2 regions of the Rhizobium sp. NPDC090279 genome follow, and region 1 is predicted to be linked to the other one. Evidence: predicted binding sites of a transcription regulator. Region 1 holds the regulator's gene; the other holds the start of a gene.

Region 1 (6,333 bases):
GTCCAGTTCGCGCTTCGCGGCCGATTGCAAGCTTCATCTCGACAGCGGTGTGGTGCTGCATGCTGCGGGCGAAGCCATGGACCCGCAGCTTGCTTTCGACGCGGCGTCCGCGCGCATCGAAAAGCGCCTGCGCCGCTATAAGCGCAAACTCAAGGACCATCAGGCCGGCAACCACGTCAACGGACAGGCGGAAGTCGCCTATACCGTCATGGACGGCGTTCCGGATGACGACGAGGAAATTCCGGCCGATTTCGCGCCGGCAATCGTTGCGGAGAGCACGAAGCAATTGAAGACCATGTCGGTGGCGACTGCCGTGATGGCACTCGACATGACCGACGAGCCGCTGCTGCTCTTCCGCAGCCCCGGCAACGAACACTTGAACATCGTCTACCGTCGGCAGGACGGTAACATTGGCTGGATCGACGCGGCCAATATCAAAGGCTGAGAATAGAAGATAAGCGGCGGCTGCGCATCAATGGCAGCTGGCCGCCGCTTGCCCGTCATCGGCTCTCGGCGACACGAAGGATAACGAGAATGGCATTGGCAGATTTGCTACAACAAGATGCGATCATCCCCGCCTTGAAGGCAAATTCCAAAAAACAACTGCTTCAGGAGCTGGCAGCCAAAGCCTCCAAACTGACCGGACTGCCGGAGCGCGAAATTTTCGACGTCGTGCTGCAGCGCGAGCGCCTGGGCTCTACCGGAGTCGGCAACGGCATCGCCATTCCGCACGGCAAGCTTGCCAGCATCAAGTCCATCGCCGGCATTTTCGCGCGCCTTGAAGCGCCTGTCGATTTCGAGGCGCTGGATGACCAGCCTGTCGATCTCGTCTTTCTGCTCCTCGCGCCCGAGGGCGCAGGCGCGGACCACCTGAAGGCATTGTCGCGCATCGCCCGCGTTCTGCGCGATCAGGATCTGGTCGCCAAGCTCCGCGCCACCGATTCCGCCTCCGCCATCTACGCATTCCTCAACGAGGAGCAGGCATCCAACGCCGCCTAAAGCGCGTCGCGATCTTTCAGATTCGCTCCGGGCGTTTAGGTCTTTGATCTTGCGCATGTCGTTGTCGCAAAACCGCTGCACGCTTTCGCGCGACATGCTTTGACGGACTGAATCGCATCGGACCAAGGCAAAAATAAGAGCCGGAAGATCTCAGATCATCCGGCTCTTTTCTTTTGCTGCCGTAGCGGTTCGCGAAATCGACGAACCGCTCTGTTTCTTCGTTCTCGCGCAATTCCGGGCGGAAAAACGCCGCGCGTTTTTCCTGGAATTACTCAAACAGAAAAGGATCAAGCGTCCTTTTCGTCGAGCGGGCTGTTGGCGCCCTGCTCGGTCGTTTCGACGATCTTCGGGCCGCCCTTGGCAACGCCGACCATGGCCGGGCGCAGAACGCGGTCGCCGATGGCAAAGCCGGCCTGCACGACCTGGACGACCGTGTTGTTCGGCACCTCGGAATTGGGCACTTCGAACATGGCCTGATGGAAATTGGGATCGAACTTCTGTCCGACCGGCTCGAGCTGGCGCACGCCATGGCGTTCGAGCGCCGAGAGCATGGACCGCTCGGTCATCTCGACGCCTTCGATCAGCGTGTTCAGGCCGGCATCGGCGCCGGCGCGAGCATCAGCCGGAATGGCGTCCAGCGTGCGGCGCAGATTGTCCGCCACCGAGAGCATGTCGCGGGCAAAGCTTGCCACGGAATAGGATTTTGCGTCCTTCACGTCGCGCTCGGTGCGGCGACGGAGGTTGTCCATCTCGGCAGCAAGGCGCAGGTAGCGATCGCGCAGTTCGCCATTCTCGGCCTTCAGCAGCTCAACCGGATCTGGCTGAGACGGTTCTGCCGCATCGACGGTTTCGGCTGCATCCTGCGCGAAATCCGCTGAAGTGTCGGCCGCCGTGGCGTCAGGGCCGTTTTTTGTTGTTTCGTCGGTCATGACGGTCTCCGAATTGCTTGGTCTTACGATGTGCCCGATATCGAGGTTTGGCCGGAAAAAATCAAGGCTTTGTCGAGAAGAACCGCCAATTCGCGGCTTTACGGCGGCGGCAACGTGCCTCCCCGCTCCTTGATGCCACTCGTGACGTCGACTGTTCAACCCTCCTCCCCAGTAGTATGCTGAATTGCATCTCAGCACAGAGTGGGGTGACATCAATGTCTAATGGCAAATCCCTTTCAGGCAAGTGTTTCTGTGGCGCAGTGGAAATTGCCGTCGACGGCGAGCCAATGGCGATGGGTTATTGCCATTGCGACTCCTGCCGGGAATGGTCGGCGGGACCGGTCAATGCCTTCTCGCTCTGGCCGCCGGAAGCCGTTCACGTCACCAAGGGCGCGGACAAGATCGGCAGCTACCAGAAAACCGAAAAGAGCGTGCGCAAATGGTGCACGGTCTGCGGCGGCCATCTTTTGACAGAGCATCCGCCGTGGGGCGTCACCGACGTCTATGCCGCCGTCCTTCCCACCCTCGAATTTCAGCCGGCAGTCCACGTCAATTACGAGACAACCGTGCTTCACCTGAGAGACGGGTTGCCGAAGCAGAAGGATTTTCCGGCAGAGATGGGCGGATCGGGGATGCTCCTTCCCGACTGATCCCAGCCATCACATCCCCGGTCGGGTCAGCCGCGAGATCAGCTGGGCCGTATAATCGACCATGGGTACGATGCGCGCATAGTTCAGCCGTGTCGGACCGATGACTCCGACTGCGCCGACGATGCGATCGTCGTCGTCGCGATAGGGCGCAACTATGAGCGAGGAGCCCGACAGCGAGAAGAGCTTGTTTTCCGAACCGATGAAGATACGCACGCCCGGCCCGCTTTCGGCGAGATTGAGGATCTCGATCAAGCTGTCCTTCTTTTCCAAATCGTCGAAAAGCAGGCGCAACCGATCCAGATCCTCGGCGCCGCCGATCTCGGCCAAGAGATTGGAGTGGCCGCGCACGATGAGCTGCGTCGGCTTGCCGTCGTCATCGCCACCAGACCAGACAGCAATGCCGCGCTCGACCAATTCATGCGAAAGACTGTCCAGTTCCTTTCGCACGCTTTCCTTGAGGCTCTGCAATTGCCGCCGCAATTCCGGCATCGTCTGGCCGGTCATGTGGGCATTCAGGAAGTTGGCAGCTTCCGTCAGCTGCGACGAGGTCGTGCCGGCCGGCAGTTCGATGATGCGGTTTTCGACCTGATCGTGATCGCCGACGAGCACGGCAAGCGCCTTGGTCGGCTCCAGCCGAATGAATTCCACGTGTTTCAGCACCGGATCGCTCTTGGAGGTGATGACGAGGCCGGCACCGCGCGAAATGCCCGACAGCACGCGGCTTGCCTCCGACATCATCGATTCCATCGGCTGGTCGCGATTACTGCCACGCACCTGCCGGTCGATATTGGCGCGATCCTCGGCCGAGAGATCGCCGACCTGCATGAAGGCGTCGACGAAGAAGCGCAGGCCCACCTGGGTCGGCAATCGGCCGGCGCTCACATGCGGCGAATAGATGAGCCCAAGCTCTTCCAAGTCGCTCATCACATTGCGCACGGAAGCCGGCGACAAGGACATGGGCAGCAAGCGGGAGAGATTGCGCGAGCCCAGCGGCTCGCCATTTTCCAGATAGCCTTCGACGATGCGACGGAAGACTTCCTTGGAGCGTTCGTCCAGTGCAGCAATGACATCCGAGACCGACGATGTCGTGAATACCATTTCGCTGTCAGATCCATTCCGTTGAGCCTTGGGCAAAATATAATCATTTGGTTAGCAATGGCAAAAGGGAAAAATGCTGCGGCCGCCGCCCAGAGGCTCCCCAGCCTGCTTTTCCTTTGCAAATGCGGCCTGTGGGTCGTAGAAGCGGTCAACGAACATTCAGGAGAGTGGAATGCGGCCTTCAGGCAGAAAAACCGACCAGATGCGCAAGGTATCGTTCGAGCGCAATTTTTCCAAGCATGCGGAAGGCTCCTGCCTGGTCAAGTTCGGCGATACGCACGTGCTCTGCACGGCAAGCCTGGAAGACAAGACGCCGCCATGGCTGCGCAACAGCGGCAAGGGCTGGGTCACGGCCGAATACGGCATGCTGCCGCGTGCGACCGGCGAGCGCATGAAGCGCGAAGCCGCAGCCGGAAAGCAGGGTGGCCGCACGCAGGAAATCCAGCGCCTGATTGGCCGGTCGTTGCGCGCCGTCGTCGATTTGAAAGAGCTCGGCGAACGTCAGATCACCGTCGATTGCGACGTCATCCAGGCCGATGGCGGCACACGCACGGCATCGATCACCGGCGGCTGGATCGCGCTCTACGACTGCTTGAAGTGGATGGAAAGCCGCAACATGGTCAAGGTCGACCGCGTGCTGAAGGATCACATCGCCGCCATCTCCTGCGGCATCTTCGCCGGTCAGCCTGTCATCGATCTCGACTACCTTGAGGATTCTTCGGCCGAGACCGACGCCAATTTCGTCATGACCGGCAAGGGCGGCATCGTCGAGATCCAGGGAACCGCCGAAGGCGCCCCCTTCAGCGAAGAGGAATTCGCCACGCTGATGCATCTTGCCAAGAACGGCATTGCCGAACTGGTGGATCTGCAGAAGCAGGCCATCGCCTGAGGATATTTTGAATGGCTGACCCGGCCCTCGCAGGCGTCCTCGAAACCGCACTCTATGCGGACGATCTCGATGCGGCTGAAGTCTTTTACGGAAGCATACTCGGACTGCAGAGGATTTCGCGTGGCGGCAACCGCCATGTCTTCTATCGTTGCGGGCCGGGCGTCCTGCTGATCTTCAACAGCGAGGAGACCGTGAAGCCGCACGAGCCGGGCGCCCTACCCGTGCCGCCGCATGGCACGAAGGGGCATGGTCACGTCTGCTTCCGCCTCGACAATGACGATATCGAAGCGATGGCGCGGAAGCTGAAGGCTGCCGGTGTCGATATCGAAGCCGATTTTCACTGGCCGAACGGCGGCCGATCGATCTATTTCCGCGATCCGGCCGGCAACAGCCTGGAATGCGCCGAACCCCGCATCTGGGGCCTCTGACAGGACAGCACATGCGCAAGCTCGATACCAAGACCATCGTCGTCGCCAGCCATAATGCCGGCAAGATCCAGGAAATCCGCGACCTGATCGGCCCGCTGGGTTTTGCTGCCAAGTCCGCCGCCGATCTCAATTTCATCGAACCGGACGAGACCGGCACCACCTTCGAGGAAAATGCCACGATCAAGGCGCTGGCCTCCGCGCAGGCTTCGGGCTTGCCGGCACTCTCGGACGATTCCGGTCTGGTCATCGATCCGCTTGGCGGCGATCCCGGCGTTTATACCGCCAACTGGGCCGAAACGGCCGACGGCACGCGCGATTTCGCCATGGCGATGCGGAAGGTCGAGACGGCGCTGGAAAGGGCTGGCGCGACCTCGCCGGAAAGCCGCACGGCGCGCTTCGTCAGCGTGCTCTGCCTGGCATGGCCAGACGGGCATACCGAGCTTTTCCGCGGCGAAGTCGAAGGTACCGTCGTCTGGCCGCCGCGCGGGACGCAGGGCTTCGGCTACGACCCGGTCTTCCAGCCCGAGGGATACGAGACCACTTTTGGCGAAATGAGCGCCGAAGAGAAGCATGACTGGAAGCCCGGCGATCAGCAGGCGCTCTCGCATCGCGCCCGGGCCTTCAAGGTCTTTGTCGAAACCTGCCTGGAGGCGTAAGCTTAGTTCGTGGAAATCGTGGATACTGAGGACCTGATGCGCGGAGCGCAATTGCTGCCCGATACCGGCGAACCCGGTTTCGGCGTGTACGTGCATTGGCCTTTTTGCGCGGCCAAGTGTCCCTATTGCGATTTCAACAGCCACGTCCGCCATCAGCCTGTCGATCAGGAGCGTTTCGCCGCCGCCTTCCTGAAGGAAATGGCGACGATGCGGATGATCAGCGGCCCGAAGACGGTGACCAGCGTCTTCCTTGGCGGCGGCACGCCATCGCTGATGAAGCCTGAAACGGTCGGCGCGATCCTCGATGGCATCGCCAAGACCTGGCATGTGCCCGATGGCATCGAAATCACCATGGAAGCCAATCCATCGAGTGTCGAGGCGGAGCGCTTTCGCGGCTATCGCGCCGCCGGAGTCAATCGCGTCTCCATGGGCGTGCAGGCGCTGAACGACCGCGACCTGAAATTCCTGGGCCGTCTGCACAATGTCGAGGATGCGCTGAAGGCGATCAGGCTGGCGCGCGAGATTTTTCCGCGCATGTCCTTCGATCTCATCTATGCCCGCCCGAACCAGACCGTCGAGGAATGGGAACGAGAACTGAAGGAGGCGATCTCCTATGCGGTCGATCACCTCTCGCTCTATCAGCTGACGATCGAGGAAGGCACGCCCTTCTACGGCCTCCACAAG
Region 2 (6,333 bases), on a different contig from region 1:
GTTACGAGACGCTGGAATGGGTTTTCTTCCAGATGGCCGGTGTCGGCCCGATGTTCGGCCAGTTCGGCCATTTCTTCAAGTTCGCCGCCGAAAAGGTTGCCAATAACCCCTATCCGGTCGAGCGCTACCGCGATGAGGCCAAGCGCCTTCTCTGCGTGCTGGATGAACGTCTGAAAGGGCGTCAGTGGATCATGGGCGATGAATATACCATTGCCGACATCACGACCTTCCCTTGGGTTCGCGGTGTGGATGTCTTCTATGGCGGCCGCGAGGTTCTGGAGTTCGAAAGCTTCCCCTCTGTGATGGCCTGGCTGGAGCGCGCTCTTGCGCGGCCGGCAAGCCAGCGTGGCCTCAGCATTCCGAAGCGGGATTGATGATGCTTTTTGCGGAGGCGGTGGCCAGGCGCTGCCGCTAGCGCATTTCAAATCACTGCCGGGTCGCCAACTGGCTGCCCGGTTCTAGCTTGAAGCGCGGAAACAGGAAGACGCCGACCATGCTGCCGGCATGGTGTTTGTCCGCAGCAACGGATTCGCCGACGCAGAAGACCGGCTGGCGATGGCCGCCCGTGCCGAGCGTCGTCGAGGAATAGCAGAAGGAGGAGTTGGCGGTTGCCGCCTGCTCGAAGAGATCGAGAATACGCACCCGGTCATGCAGGTCATAGCAATGCATGAGGCTCAATAGGCCGCATTCCGAGGAGCTCAGCCCGTGCAGCATCGTGCTCCATTGCCCGAGCTTGATGATGCCGCTTGAAAGATCGCCCGTCCATCCCTCGGAAACACAGAACTGCGCCAGAAGATCCGGATTATGGCCTTCGAACTCCAGCGAGCCGGGTGCAAATGGTACGGAAAAATTGGCTCTGGCAATCTTGAACAAGATGATCCCCACATGAGCGCATGGTCCCCCCGCGCGCTTCACTTGAATTCCTTACCCCTCCAGATGGATGGCCTCCCTGCATTTCACGCCGCTACAAATGTGCAGAGACGTTGGCTCTGCTGATCCGTGTCGGCAATGCTTTTCGGGATGGTGCTCCAGTCTATGAAGTCATTTCAAGTAATAAATTCGAGCAGCGCTCATGCTCAAGGTCATGGCCACGCCGGGCCGCAGGTTAAGCGCGTTCAAAAGAAGTAAAAATTACGTGTATTACAGCTAACTCTCCAAAATCGCTGCGCTGCGAGTTATAGGGGCTTTTCTGAAAACAGCAATGGGCAAGTTGCAAAATTTGTTATGCCGGGAAACCTTGCTGCTACCGCAGCTGTATCATTTGGGCGCAATTAAAAAAGGGCGGCCCGAGAGCCGCCCTTCGTCAATTCCGGATGCCGGAATGAACAGTCGCAATAAGGCTAATGCCCTATTACATCATGTCCATGCCGCCACTTCAGGCCGCTTGGCGGCCTGAAGCACTAAAGTGCATGGGCGAAGCTTTATGGACATTTCTGTAATTAGGCCGTTGGCCTATCACATCATGTCCATGCCGCCCATGCCGCCCATGCCGCCAGGCATGCCGCCAGGAGCGTCCTTCTTCGGCAGCTCGGCGATCATGGCTTCGGTGGTGATCAGCAGCGAAGCAACCGAAGCTGCGTCCTGCAGAGCCGTGCGAACGACCTTGACCGGGTCGACGATGCCCATGGCGATCATGTCGCCGTAGACGCCCGTCTGAGCGTTGTAGCCGAAGTTGTCTTCGTTCTTGTCGAGGATCTTGCCGACAACGATGGAGGCTTCGTCACCAGCGTTTTCAGCGATCTGGCGGCAAGGAGCCTGCAGCGCGCGGCGAACGATGTTGACGCCGGCTTCCTGGTCGTCGTTTTCACCCTTGACGGTGATCTTGACGGAGGAGCGCAGCAGAGCCGTGCCGCCGCCCGGTACGATGCCTTCCTGAACAGCAGCGCGCGTCGCGTTGAGAGCGTCGTCGATGCGGTCCTTCTTTTCCTTGACTTCGATTTCCGTCGAGCCGCCGACGCGGATAACGGCAACGCCGCCAGCGAGCTTTGCAAGGCGTTCCTGCAGCTTTTCGCGGTCGTAGTCAGAGGTGGTTTCTTCGATCTGAGCCTTGATCTGGGCAACGCGGCCTTCGATGTCGGACTTGGCGCCAGCGCCGTCGACGATCGTGGTGTTTTCCTTGGAGATCGAAACCTTCTTGGAACGGCCGAGCATGTCGAGCGTAACCGACTCGAGCTTGATGCCGAGGTCTTCGGAGATGACAGTGCCGCCCGTCAGGATGGCGATGTCTTCCAGCATGGCCTTGCGGCGATCGCCGAAGCCCGGAGCCTTGACGGCAGCGATCTTCAGGCCACCGCGCAGCTTGTTGACGACGAGGGTCGCAAGAGCTTCGCCTTCGACGTCTTCAGCGATGATGAGGAGCGGCTTGCCGGTCTGAACGACGGCTTCGAGAACCGGGAGCATGGCCTGCAGGTTCGAGAGCTTCTTCTCGTGCAGGAGGATGAACGCGTCTTCGAGGTCGGCGATCATCTTTTCCGGGTTGGTCACGAAGTAGGGGCTGAGGTAGCCGCGGTCGAACTGCATGCCTTCGACGACTTCGAGTTCGGTTTCGGCGGTCTTGGCTTCTTCAACCGTGATGACGCCTTCGTTGCCGACCTTCTGCATGGCTTCAGCAATATCGAGACCGATCTGCTTTTCGCCGTTTGCCGAGATCGTGCCGACCTGTGCGACTTCTTCCGACGTGTTGATCTTCTTGGCCTTGGCCTGGAGATCCTTGACGACTTCAGCAACGGCGAGATCGATGCCGCGCTTCAGGTCCATCGGGTTCATGCCGGCTGCAACTGCCTTGGCGCCTTCGCGAACGATGGCCTGGGCAAGAACGGTTGCGGTCGTGGTGCCGTCGCCGGCGATGTCGTTGGTCTTCGAAGCAACTTCGCGGACCATCTGGGCGCCCATGTTTTCGAACTTGTCTTCGAGTTCGATTTCCTTGGCGACGGTGACGCCGTCCTTGGTGATGCGCGGAGCGCCGAAGGACTTGTCGATAACGACGTTACGACCCTTCGGGCCGAGCGTGACCTTCACTGCGTCAGCGAGGATGTCGACGCCACGAAGCATCTTTTCGCGGGCGCTGCGGCCGAATTTTACTTCTTTAGCTGCCATGTTTGAAACTCCTGAATTCGCGTTTTCCGGGCTTTTAAGGCCCGTCAGCTGTATCGGAAAAGGGAACCGGCTTGATTAGCCGATGATGCCCATGATGTCGGCTTCCTTCATGATCAGAAGGTCTTCGCCGTTGAGCTTGACTTCGGTGCCCGACCACTTGCCGAACAGAACGCGATCGCCAACCTTGACGTCGAGTGCTACGACCTTGCCGGACTCATCGCGAGCGCCGGAACCGACGGCGACGATTTCGCCTTCCTGCGGCTTTTCCTTGGCGGTATCGGGAATGATGATGCCACCCTTGGTCTTTTCTTCCGACTCGACGCGACGAACGACGACACGGTCATGAAGGGGGCGGAAATTGGTGCTTGCCATTGTCTAATCCCTCGATCAAATGACATTCACGGATCAGCGGGGGATCCGTATGGGCTGTGTTAGCACTCAGCATTGGCGAGTGCTAGCGACCGTGATTTAGGGGTGGCTTCCGGACGAGTCAAGGACAGCACTGTGAATTTTTTGCGGCGCGCATCCGCTTGTTCCGCTGATGATTAACGGCTGCGGGCATGGCTCGGCATATATCGCCGGCAGCCGCTGTCCGAAGATGGCATGATGTGTTGAAGCGGCAAAATGATGTCCGGCGCGATCCGCCGACGAGTATGGGAGTAACGGCTTTGGGGATCGCACCGGAAAGAGATGACCACAACGGCCGCGTTTCGGCGTTCGATCCGGTCGGCAAGCCTTTGCTTTCAGAAGCTACGCGCGTCTGGGGAAAGATCGGCTTGCTGAGCTTCGGCGGCCCGGCCGGACAGATCGCTCTCATGCATCGCATGATCGTCGACGAGAAGCGTTGGGTCGACGAAGAGCGCTTCCTGCACGCGCTCAGCTATTGCATGCTTCTGCCCGGGCCGGAGGCGCAGCAGCTCGCAACCTATATCGGCTGGTTGCTGCATGGCTGGCGCGGCGGATTGATTGCCGGTCTGCTCTTCATCCTGCCCGGCTTTTTCGTCATTCTGGCGCTTTCGGCCTTCTATGCCCTTTTTCACGACACCGGTCTGCTCGCGACGATCTTCTTCGGCATCAAGGCGGGCGTGCTGGCGATCGTGCTGCAGGCGTTGATCCGGTTGGGCAACCGCGCCCTCAAGACCCGGTTCCATGTGGTGGTGGCGATCGCAAGCTTTGCCTGCCTCTTCTTCCTCGATCTGCCGTTTCCCCTGGTCGTGTTGCTGGCCGGTTTTACCGGCTACGGACAGGTTCTTTATTGCGCATGGGGCAAGGAGCGCCGGCGGCCGCGATTATCGTTCCCGGCGGCATCGGCATTTCGCTTCGGCTGGCTCGCAAGCCCCCAGGCTCGCTCCTCTCTGTTGACGATCATATGTTGGATACTGATCTGGCAGGCGCCACTGTTGCTGGTGCGCAGTTTGCATGGCCCGCAGGATATCGTGGCGGAGACGCTCAGCGGGCAGGCGAACGTGTTCGGCGCCATCTTCTCCTTTTTCTCGCGCATGGCGGTCGTCACCTTCGGTGGCGCCTATGCCGTTCTTGCCTATGTGGCGCAGACGGCGGTGCAACACTACGCTCGGCTGAAGCCGGGCGAGATGCTGGATGGCCTCGCGCTTGCCGAGACCACGCCCGGACCTCTCGTCCTGGTCCTGTGTTTCGTCGGCTTCATGGCCGGTTTCCGCAACCCTTTCGGCTTCGATCCGCTGTTCGGCGGCTTCGTCGGCGCGAGCCTTGCGGCATGGGCGACCTTCGCGCCGAGCTTTCTCTTCATCTTCGCCGGCGCGCCCTACATTGAGAGGCTGCGCGGCCATGCGGGGCTTTCCGCGGCTCTCGCCGCCATTACCGCAGCCATCGTCGGCGTCATGGCGAACCTGTCGATCTGGTTCGGTCTGCACGTGCTGTTTGCGAATGTCGAGCGGCTGGTGCTGCTGAGCCGCCGCGTCGCGCTCCAGGGCGGCGAATTCGTCAATGCGCCGATCGCCGGCATGGCGTGGCCCGATTGGAGCAGTCTTGATATCTCGGCCTTTCTGCTGTTTCTGCTCGCAGCGGTGCTGGTCTTTCGCCGGCGTGCCGGCGTTGCCATCGTGCTCACCGTATCGGCCTTGGCGGGTTCATTGCTCCGGCTCGCCGGCTGAGCTTGTGCGGCGCAAAAACCTTGCACGCCGCTCTTGTAATTTGCCGGCCGGTTTGCGATGTCAGCCCGTGATTTATTTGACGTGAGGACGGCATGGGCAAGCGTATCGAAAGCTTTCGCGAGATCGGCGGACTTTATGACGTTGCGCTCTGCGATGTCTGGGGCGTGCTGCACAATGGTGTCTCCGCGTATGAAGAGGCGTCTCTCGCGCTGCAAGCAGCCCGCGGCGAAGGCTTGACCGTCGTGCTCATCACGAACTCCCCGCGTGTTGCTCCCAAGGTGGTCGAGCAGCTGCGGGCGATCGGTGTTCCCGATAGCGTCTACGATCGCATCATCACGTCGGGCGACGTCACGCGCAAGCTGATCGCCGACGGCCCGAGGAAGGTATTCCTGCTCGGCCCGGAGCGCGATACCGGCATCCTCGAAGGGCTGGATGTCGTGCGTGTCGAGGCAAGCGAGGCCGAAAGCATCGTCTGCACCGGCTTCTTCGATGACGAGACGGAAACGCCTGACGATTACACGGACATGCTGACGGCCTGGTCCGCCCGCAACGTGCCGCTCATCTGCGCCAACCCGGATCTCGTGGTCGAGCGCGGTCATCGCATGATCCCCTGCGCCGGCGCCATGGCCGCCTATTACGAGCGGCTCGGCGGCCAGACGCGCATCGCCGGCAAGCCGCATCAGCCCATCTATGACGCAGCGATTGCCGCCGCCCGCGAGGTCAAGAGCGAATTTCCGCTATCGCGTGTTGTTGCCATCGGCGACGGCATGCCGACCGATGTGCGCGGCGCGCTCGATTACGGTCTCGATCTTCTTTATATCAGCCATGGCATCCACGCCCGCGAATATGTCGTCGACGGGCATACGGATGAGGCCGCGCTCGGCGCCTTCCTGGCACGCGAGCAGGCTTCGCCGAAGTGGTGGATGCCGCGCCTTGTCTGAGGGGAGTGGCAGTCGATGACCGTTTTCCATCGCAACGAGACCCGTGAGCCGCTTCCCGATGCCTTGAAGGGCGGGGTGGTCGCCATCGGCAACTTCGACGGCGTGCATCGCGGCCATCAGTCTGTGTTGACGCGGGCATTGGAGATCGCCAAGGAGCGCGGCAT

What was found. Region 1 encodes HrcA, which represses chaperone genes, less so after heat shock. Its sites were predicted from a motif close to GTTAGCACTCNCNNNNNGNGAGTGCTAAC; they were not measured.
Region 2: a site for HrcA is predicted at 3,527-3,555, ahead of groES (co-chaperone GroES). Genes of this name have one in related genera too.

Annotation. Positions count from the first base shown of each region.
Region 1 is NZ_JBIVYI010000003.1:299,904-306,236, reverse strand. It holds gene hpf (ribosome hibernation-promoting factor, HPF/YfiA family) at 1-445, shown strand, start outside; gene ptsN (PTS IIA-like nitrogen regulatory protein PtsN) at 535-999, shown strand; gene grpE (nucleotide exchange factor GrpE) at 1,287-1,928, opposite strand; gene ACIQWP_RS09465 (GFA family protein) at 2,144-2,578, shown strand; gene hrcA (heat-inducible transcriptional repressor HrcA) at 2,588-3,676, opposite strand; gene rph (ribonuclease PH) at 3,849-4,565, shown strand; gene ACIQWP_RS09450 (VOC family protein) at 4,577-4,993, shown strand; gene rdgB (RdgB/HAM1 family non-canonical purine NTP pyrophosphatase) at 5,005-5,649, shown strand; gene hemW (radical SAM family heme chaperone HemW) at 5,686-6,333, shown strand, end outside.
Region 2 is NZ_JBIVYI010000010.1:179,338-185,670, reverse strand. It holds gene ACIQWP_RS24770 (glutathione binding-like protein) at 1-374, shown strand, start outside; gene ACIQWP_RS24765 (hypothetical protein) at 427-873, opposite strand; gene groL (chaperonin GroEL) at 1,456-3,096, opposite strand; gene groES (co-chaperone GroES) at 3,172-3,468, opposite strand; gene chrA (chromate efflux transporter) at 3,750-5,228, shown strand; gene ACIQWP_RS24745 (TIGR01459 family HAD-type hydrolase) at 5,321-6,169, shown strand; gene ACIQWP_RS24740 (bifunctional riboflavin kinase/FAD synthetase) at 6,185-6,333, shown strand, end outside.